DNA from 2 places in the Paenibacillus rhizovicinus genome. Region 2 is predicted to be linked to the other one. Evidence: predicted binding sites of a transcription regulator. Region 2 holds the regulator's gene; the other holds the start of a gene.
What was found. Region 2 encodes LexA, which represses DNA repair genes until DNA is damaged. Its sites were predicted from a motif close to CGAACATATGTTCG; they were not measured.

Region 1: GZH47_RS33560 (YolD-like family protein) is a predicted target of LexA. The motif match lies at 1,791-1,804, and genes of this name have one in related genera.

What each region holds. Positions count from the first base shown of each region.
Region 1 covers NZ_CP048288.1:178,697-183,080, forward strand. Annotated here, with positions in the region: gene GZH47_RS33540 (helix-turn-helix domain-containing protein) at 1-400, opposite strand, end outside; gene GZH47_RS33545 (hypothetical protein) at 599-745, shown strand; gene GZH47_RS34475 (hypothetical protein) at 811-945, shown strand; gene GZH47_RS33550 (hypothetical protein) at 942-1,124, shown strand; gene GZH47_RS33555 (helix-turn-helix transcriptional regulator) at 1,197-1,577, opposite strand; gene GZH47_RS33560 (YolD-like family protein) at 1,831-2,142, shown strand; gene GZH47_RS33565 (5' nucleotidase, NT5C type) at 2,157-2,735, opposite strand; gene GZH47_RS33570 (dTMP kinase) at 2,769-3,440, opposite strand; gene GZH47_RS33575 (hypothetical protein) at 3,437-3,685, opposite strand; gene GZH47_RS33580 (hypothetical protein) at 3,649-3,873, opposite strand; gene GZH47_RS33585 (MBT domain-containing protein) at 3,880-4,197, opposite strand; gene GZH47_RS33590 (N-acetylmuramoyl-L-alanine amidase) at 4,301-4,384, opposite strand, start outside.
Region 2 covers NZ_CP048286.1:6,587,513-6,591,896, forward strand. Annotated here, with positions in the region: gene GZH47_RS29395 (glycosyl hydrolase) at 1-987, shown strand, start outside; gene GZH47_RS29400 (hypothetical protein) at 1,217-1,798, shown strand; gene lexA (transcriptional repressor LexA) at 1,883-2,503, opposite strand; gene GZH47_RS29410 (LysM peptidoglycan-binding domain-containing protein) at 2,826-3,071, shown strand; gene GZH47_RS29415 (DUF896 domain-containing protein) at 3,257-3,463, shown strand; gene GZH47_RS29420 (aldo/keto reductase) at 3,567-4,384, shown strand, end outside.

The sequences.
Region 1 (4,384 bases), on a different replicon from region 2:
TGTTGTCCTTTTTACTACTGGGGTTGTCAATTTCACCCCAGTTGACGACTTTTTTCCAATCAAAATCGTATGTCCACTCGACTTGAGTAGTCTCATCCATCACGAGGCGATAGAAATTATGGCCGTGAAGGTTGTTTTGCTCTATGTAGCCCTTCTCCGTACACTGCTTGATGGCATTTGATGCTTGCTTCTTATCGAAGCCCAGGTACTTCACGAGATCGTTGAGGCTAAATTGGAGGCAATAGCCATCCTTTCGCCATCCGAACGTGAAACGCATCATAAATGATAGCAGCCTGATCTCTATGAGGCTCAGCTCGTTCCGCATGATCAGATCGTAGAACTCGTTGGGAGTCTGCGTAAAGCCACTTGGAATGCTGAATCCTTTGAAATTTTCATGCAACTCTTTTCCCTCCTACTTTACAAATAGTAGGGGTATCGACTATACTAAAAGCATCAAATCGCATAGCAATACCCCCAAAGGGAACCTAAACCACCGGCCAAAGTGAGAAGGTTCCTTTTTCTTTGTCTTAATAGTAAACGATTCGTGTTAATTTTACAAATAGTTTTGGTATGTTTTGAGAATAGTTTGGGGGTTGTAATGATGCATCCTGCGGGCAAAATCCTTGTCACGCTTGGGCGTGTGGCTGCAGCAGAGGCCGGAAGGCAATTGGTGAAACATGGAGTGCCGGCTTTGCAAAAAGCGACAGCTCTGGCCTATCGAAAATATCAATCTATCAAGAAATAAAAAATATAACGTATAACATATTACGGTACGAAATATGTTTTGCATTCCATGCTGGAGGTGATGCGATGTTCAGAGTATACTGGATTAATGCAGCTGGCCATCAGGATGAATCGTTCCATGGCAGCGAAAAATTGCGTGACGATAAAATTGCGGATCTCGAGAGTCAAGGAATTACCGCAGAATGGGAGCATACGAAATGAAGGAACTAGAAAAGGTAAGCATGTCTCGAATCGAAACCGCCCTCTTCCGGATTGATCGTGCCACTTCAGATCCGGAGGTTAAGAAGCTCGTCGAACAGGCGCTGCAGGTAGTAAAGGAAGAACGTGACCGTGTGGAGAACATCCGTGAGGTCGCATTCATGATCGCCAACAAACTGTAACTGCCCTTCAGGGCTTTGTATTGTTGTATAGAAAGAGCGGCACCCTTCTCTATTGGGTCGCCGCTCTTTTTCTTATCCAAAATTATCCTTCAGTGCTTGCTGCAGTAATCCCTGGCAGCGATCGATTTCCTCTTTCAGCTGCTTCTTATAGATTTCTGCCCGATCGGCGCCATCGTCGGTGAACTGATAGTACACCAGTTTTTTGAACCGGTCATGCGGCGGTACGATTTCTTGCCTATGTAAAATGCCGTCTTCTACAAGATCATACAAGGCCTCATACATGGCCGAGTGGGTGGGCTGGTATCCGAAAGGCTTGAACGTTTCGGTCAGCGTGTCCAGGATCTGTAGTCCATATGCTTTTTTCTTTTCCATCAATGTAATGAGATACAGTTTCAGGAAGGCCCGCTGCTTGAGCATGAACCCTCTACTTTCTCTCTTCTGTTTTTCCGCCATGCAATCTATCACCCTCCTAAATCTTAATTATTCACTGTCTAAAATCTTCAACGTGAATCCAGTATAAACCATCTCCACCACCCTTGTCCATATAGGTCCTGAGACTTCTTTGATACTGAACTTAGAGACGTTACAGAACTGCAGGTAATAACGGGTGAACATTTATACGTTGAAGACTTTAGACAATGTTCAAATTAGATTAAACTTGCATTGCAAACATATGTTCTCGTATAATGGCCGTGAGGTGATTGTTATGAGCAAATTAGATGGCAATGGTGTGTGGTCGTCCAAGTTCATTGTTCCGGAGTTCGGCGCTGCACTCGCTAAGCATCAGCTCGAAAGCCGCCGCCGGGCAAAGCCCCTTCTCGATGACCAGGAATGGGAGATTATTACGCAGGCGATCGGAACATCGAGGTTTAATCGTGAACCGGTGAAGCTGATTCTGTTCGACCCATTTGAGGATGTATCCATTGAAGGCGTCGTTGAAAAGTTTGATCCGCAGCTGCAGCAGATCCGGATGAATAGTTCCTGGTTCAAGCTGGCTGATGTGATCGGTGTCGGATAAATGAAAAACCGCCCCTATTCGGAGGCGGCCACAAAACCATATGCTTCTCGGCCGTCACGGTTGAGTTCGGCTTTGAAATATTGAAAGACGTCCAGCCAGTTGCGGCAGCGGATGTGCCTGTTCTTCAGGTACTGGTTATACGGCATGTCCATCAGGATTCCTTTTCCCCTGAATCCTTCAATGTTGTGCGGTCCGTCGTCGATCAAGTAATCCATCCGGAAGAGATCCTTGGGATGGAGCGGGACGAAGTGGTAGCTGTCGATGAACGGTAGATGTTTCTCCACCCACGCCCACTTGTCGGCCACGACGTTCGGATGCGCTGACGTAACGATGAACACTTCGTAGTGGTCGTTCAGCCACGCCATGATGGAAGCTGCGCTCGGTTTGATGCCCAGGTCTCTGAACAATCCAGGCTCCCACAAGAACTTGTACATGTCCTTGCCGCATTCCGGCTTCACGTAGGTCGTGACGTCCCAGTTGGCCATGTCGGCCACTGTTAGACTGTCATTGTACTTCTCATTATATTTGGCGAGCCACACCTGTTCCAGGTTATTCAACGTGGTGTCCAGGTCTACTCCTACGATTTTCCGCATAGCTGTCTCCTCCCCTGCTATGTATAGCCCCCATTAAACTGGAGGCAATACCCGCTTTGCTTCCTTGTAAATGTCTTTGTGAATCTCTTCAGCCGGCAGCTGTCCCATCACCATGGCTGAGGATCCACGAACAAGGGTGTTGATATGGTCGTAGTACATGCTGCGCACGTCGGTCAGCAGATTAAAATCGGATTCATACCGATCGTTTCCACCGTGTTTCCCTTTGCGATTGATGCTTTCCTTCGGCGGCAGATCGATCAGGATCGTTAGATCCGGAGTCCGGACAAACCGCAGCAGGCTTTGAAGCCAGGAGTGAATCTCGCCGTATTTGAGATTCTGATCAGCTGCTTTGTTAGCCGGCAAACCATATGCGTACTGGCTGCCAACGTAGCGGTCCAGAATCAACACATCGGTTCCTGCGGCGTCGAGCTCTTCGAACCATTTCTGCTGCGCCTGTTTGTCGGCCGCCATAATTAGCTCAATCGTTTTCTGATCCACGTCGTAAGGTTCCATGCCCTCGGGCATATTGCCGGATCTTGTGTAGAGCCAGCGTTGGATCAATTGTCCGGTCGGCGTATCGTACCGGTGGAACTCGCTTTGCTCGACTTTGTATCCTTCAGCTCTCAAGCGTTCGACCAGCAGCTCCGTTTGCGTGTGCTTGCCGGATTTATCGAGGCCCTCCAGGGCAATGATGGTCATCTTCATTTGTCTTCATCCTCCTGTTTTCTACGTTCCTCGACTTGCTCCATTGCAAGCTCCAGCACGGTAAGCATGACGGCAATACTGGCATTGGTCGTCGTCATCCAGTTGGCATTGTTCTTGTTGACGATTTTGCTGATCTCCTCGAACATCTCCTCTGCCATACTCCGTGACTTCGCCTTGTCCTCGTCCGTCATTTGCGACTGCAGCACGCTCAGAAACGCTTTCGATTGATTAAGAAGTCTTTCCATTGATCCTTGTCCCCTTTGATTGATTCAATCTCATCTTCCATATCCGATAGATCCGAGAACAAAAAGAAGATCACCAACATAAATGCGAATGTTGGCCACTTCAAAACCTCGGCCAGAACATAGAAGGCGCCCATGATCGCCAGGATCCGGAAACGCTTGGCTAGGTACATCCAGTTGAATTTCTTCATCCCCCGCTACACCTCGTTGTCTTTCTCGTCGTTGCCAAATCGGCATTTCAATTCGAATAGCCAGTCATGAAATAGCCACTTGGCAGGTTGGCCCAAGGCCAGAGACAAATCGATCAAAGCCTCCAGCTCCTCTTTGGTGCGGTATGCTTTAATCTGGTGATACCAGAAGCCATCCTTGTATCCGTCATCGAACTCAACGATGTACCGCATCTTGGCATTGTCGGCTTGCTTGATAATGCCAAGGCGGTTCTCGCATGGTGAAAGCGGGTCAATAATGACCACGAGTTGCTCGACCTGGTATTTCTTGAACTTGTTTTGGTCCATGAAGATTCACCTCAATGAACCCCTACTTCCCTTTCCGGCCGGTCTTCTTTCCACCTGGTGGAACGATAATCATTGCATCGCCTGTGCTGATTGCCATTGAGCCTTACTCCTTCGTCAGCTTTACCGTGTTTGTGGCTCCATCCCATTTGATGTTCAGGCCAAGAATTGCTGCAACCTCTCTCGTATG
Region 2 (4,384 bases):
ATCGATCCGCAAGCGGATGATTGCGCGAAGAGGCTTATGGCTTACTTGTGCGATACTTACGGCAAGCGCATGTTGACAGGACAGCAGATCGGCGTCAATTCGACTCCGGAGATGGAAGTGATTCTTCGCGAGACGGGTACTTATCCGGCTGTCGGAGGATTCGATTTCATGAACGATTCGCCGTCCCGCACGGAACGGGGAGCCGTCGGAACCGATACTGCGCTTGCCTTGAAATGGTGGGAGGCAGGAGGGATCGTCACCTTCTGCTGGCATTGGAATGCGCCGAAGGATCTGGTCGATCTGCCGCCGGACAATGGCTGGCACCGCGGGTTCTACACATCGGCGACGACCTTCGATCTCGCTAAAGCGATGGCCGATCCTTCGTCAGAGGATTATGCGCTGCTGCTGCGCGATATCGATGTTATCTCCGGGCTGCTCTCGCAGCTGCGAGATGCCGGCGTACCCGTGTTATGGAGACCGCTTCATGAAGCATCGGGCAGCTGGTTCTGGTGGGGTGCCAAAGGAGCCGAACCATGCATTCAATTATGGAAGCTGATGCACGACCGAATGACTCGGCTGCATGGACTGCATAACCTCATCTGGGTGTGGAATGGACAAGCCAAGGACTGGTACCCGGGCGATGAATTCGTGGACATTATTGGGGAAGATATTTATTCGCCCGAACAGAACTATCAATCGAATGTCGAACGTTTCCGGCAGGCATTAAGCTATACGGAAGCAGCCAAAATCATCGCATTATCCGAGAACGGGCCGCTTGCCGATCCGGATCGGATGATTGCCGACGGCGCGCTCTGGTCGTGGAATTGTACGTGGTATGGACAATTTCTGCACAAGCAGGAAGACGGTCAGATCGTCGTTTCCGATCAATATACCGAACGGGAAATGTTGAACAACGTGTATCGTCATCCTTTCACCGTTACGCGCGACGAACTTCCCGATCTTAGAACGTATCCACTGCCTGAATAATACAGGTGGATGATGCTGCATAGTTAAATGAGATCTGCTAGTTTATAAGATTGCGGCGGTTTGTGAACGTTTAAGACGTTGCTGCAGAAGGCATCCGATTGGATCGGATGCCTTTTTGCGTTGAAAGGGAACGGGTCGATAGATGCTTGAGCGGCGGGCATATTCTCACTCGTAAGACATCTGCCGCATATGATGCCACATTAGGCTTAATGAAGAGGGTGAGACGAGTATGGGCGGTAAAAGCAATGCGAGGAGCGGAACGATTCGTATTCCCGGTTACATTCTCTCCCGGGTCGCTTCCATGATGATCCCCTTGTACAGCAAGATCGCTCGGAATCAGAGCTTTGCCTTGAGATGGTCGAAAGCAGTGAGGCAGGGAGATCTGGATACGCTGATCGCCATGTTCAAATCGGTTGCGCCGATGGCGAAGTACGACAGCTTCTCTGTGAACGGCATCGGTTATTTCATTGACTTTGCGTTCCCCGAACCGATTCAGCAATATTCGAACGGTACGACGATACCGCCGGGCACGACGCAGTTCACGTTCTCGACGCCTATTAATCGGGCTATATCGAGAGCCGTTCTTCCGTTCTACCGTAAGCTCGCGCGTTCGACAGCATATGCATCCGCGCTGGCCGAAGCGATCAACGCCAATCATGTTTCTCGCGTTCGCTGCCTTATTCGACAACAGGTGACAACGAAGGCATTGAAAACCATAGAGGTCCGTTTCTCGGGGGTGGAGCTGAACTTTAAATATACGAGCAGCACGTTCGCTTATCGTAATTTATTGTTCCGGGAAATCGTAGGTTAACGGACAAGAAGCGAACTAGCGAGAACGAGAAAGGGCAGCTACCGCGCTTGGAAAAGCCGGTGACTGCCCTTATTGATGCCGCATTTAGTGGATATCGCGAAAGAGTCCAATAACTTTGCCGAGAATACTGACATTGCGCAGACGGATCGGTTCCATCGTGGAGTTCTCCGGCTGCAGACGAATATGATCCTTCTCTTTATAGAAGGTCTTGACTGTCGCTTCGTCGTCTTCCGTCATGGCTACGACGATATCGCCGTTGGAGGCGTTCTGCTGCTGGCGGACGATTACGTAGTCGCCGTCGTGAATGCCGGCTTCGATCATGCTCTCGCCGATTACGTTAAGGATGAATACGGTATCGTCGCCGACTTTGTCAGCCGGAAGCGGGAAGTATTCTTCGATATTCTCCGTTGCGGTAATCGGTACGCCGGCGGTAACTTTACCGACGACAGGCACTTTGGCAATCGCGAGCGGGAACGGAAGTTCGTTGTCTTCGCCGTCCAAAATCTCGATTGCGCGCGGCTTCGTCGGGTCGCGGCGAATCAGGCCCTTCTTCTCCAAACGGTCCAGGTGACCGTGAACGGTAGAACTGGAAGCCAGTCCGACCGCTTCGCCGATCTCGCGAACAGAAGGCGGATAGCCTTTATCCCGAACTTCCGCCTTGATGAATTCTAGTATCGCCTGCTGGCGGTTTGAAAGTTTCGACACCGGAATCACTCCAAAGGTTCATTTGTGTAAAATTATAGCACAGAACCGGAGTTCGTACAAACATAAGTTCGAGAAACACAAGTTCGTATTTTCGTGCGAACAAACGTTCTAAAAGTTGTTGACTGCAAACGGATGTTCGTGTTATTCTGAGTTCACGATAACAGAACAAACGTTTGGGGTGCTGATCATGATGCAAACAATATCTTCATACTCAACTGCTTATAAAGAAAATTCTACTAAAGGACGTCAAGTCCGCGGTTCACGGAAAGACCGTGCTGTCGAACGCATACTCGTCCGGTTAGCAGGTGCTTCATTATTCTTTGTGTTGTTGTTCGTCGGTCTGTCCTTATTAACGGGACATGCCGACGGAGAACGTCCTGCCGAACCGAGCGCGGAAGAACAAGTCATCGTCGTCAATTCCGGCGATACGTTATGGGGAATTGCAAGCACGGTTCGTAAAGACGGCGAGGATATCCGCCGCACCGTATTCGACTTGCAGAAGCGGAACAATTTAAGCTCCAGCGAGCTGGAAGCCGGACAGACGCTTATCGTTCCTGCCGGCAGTTAATTGGCTTGGCATGCAATAGAGTCTTGAGACCGAACGGATGTCCGTTTCGGTCTCTTTCTATTTTGTCGGCAATCACTGCGCCGTTGCGCTTAGTAAGGGGGCTTTCGCCTTGACAATGGACGTTTAAAAATGTCAAAGTAAAGAATGTGATGTTGGCCAAAATGATGAGAGGAGCTATTCATAGAATGGAGAAAATCATCGCTCGAATTAACGAGCTTTCAAGAAAAAACAAGTCCGTCGGCTTAACGCCGGAGGAAGTGGCGGAGCGCGACGAGCTTCGTCGTATTTATCTGGACAATTTCAAGAGCAATTTCCGCAACCAGCTGGATACGATCAAGTGGGCGGAAGACGAAGAAGGCAATGACGGCGGCGGGGGTTCGATCAAGCATTAATCGATCAGCATGATCGTTTAACGGACGTGATATGCACCGGTACTTCGTACGATTGGACAGCAAGCGGTGCGCAACGTTACCTAATAATAGGAGGGGAACGCAAATGCAATATCGGCTATTGGGCCGGAGCGGGCTAGCGGTTTCGGAACTATGCTTGGGTACGATGACCTTCGGCAATACGACGAGCGAAGCGGATTCCATTACGATGATGCACGATTTTCTGGACCGGGGCGGTAATTTCCTCGATACGGCCAATGTGTACGTGCAAGGCCGTTCGGAAGAAATCGTGGGGAAAGCAATCAAGAATCGTCGTTCGGAAGTCGTGCTTGCCACGAAAGTCCGGATGATGACGGGAGAACGTCCGAACAGCGGCGGCCTTTCGCGCAAACATATCATGGATGCGGTCGAAGCGAGCCTGAAACGGCTGGATACCGATTATATCGATCTCTATCAGGTGCATGTTTGGGACCAGGCAACGCCGATTGACGAGACGCTTCGTGCGTTGGATGATCTGATCTCGGCAGGCAAGGTGCGCTATATCGGCTGCTCGAACTTCTTCGCCTGGCAGTTGATGAAGTCTCTGGCCGTCAGCGACCGCGACCGGTTTGCCAGGTTTATTTCCATTCAGCCGCAGTACAGTCTTGTCAGCAGAGAAATGGACCGTGAAATGCTGTCGCTCTGCCTGGAGGAGAACATCGGCATTATTCCTTGGGCTCCGCTCGGCGGCGGGTTCCTGACCGGACGCTACACCCATGAAGAGCCGACCAGCGGCCGTTTGACGTCGAAGCAAGGAGAAAGCTCCTGGGCGCTTCGTTCCTCGGACAAAAACTTTGCCATCCTTGAAGCTGTACAAGCCGCAGCGTCTGAACTGGACAAAACGCCGTCCCAAGTGGCGCTTGCCTGGCTGCTGCAGCGCAAAGG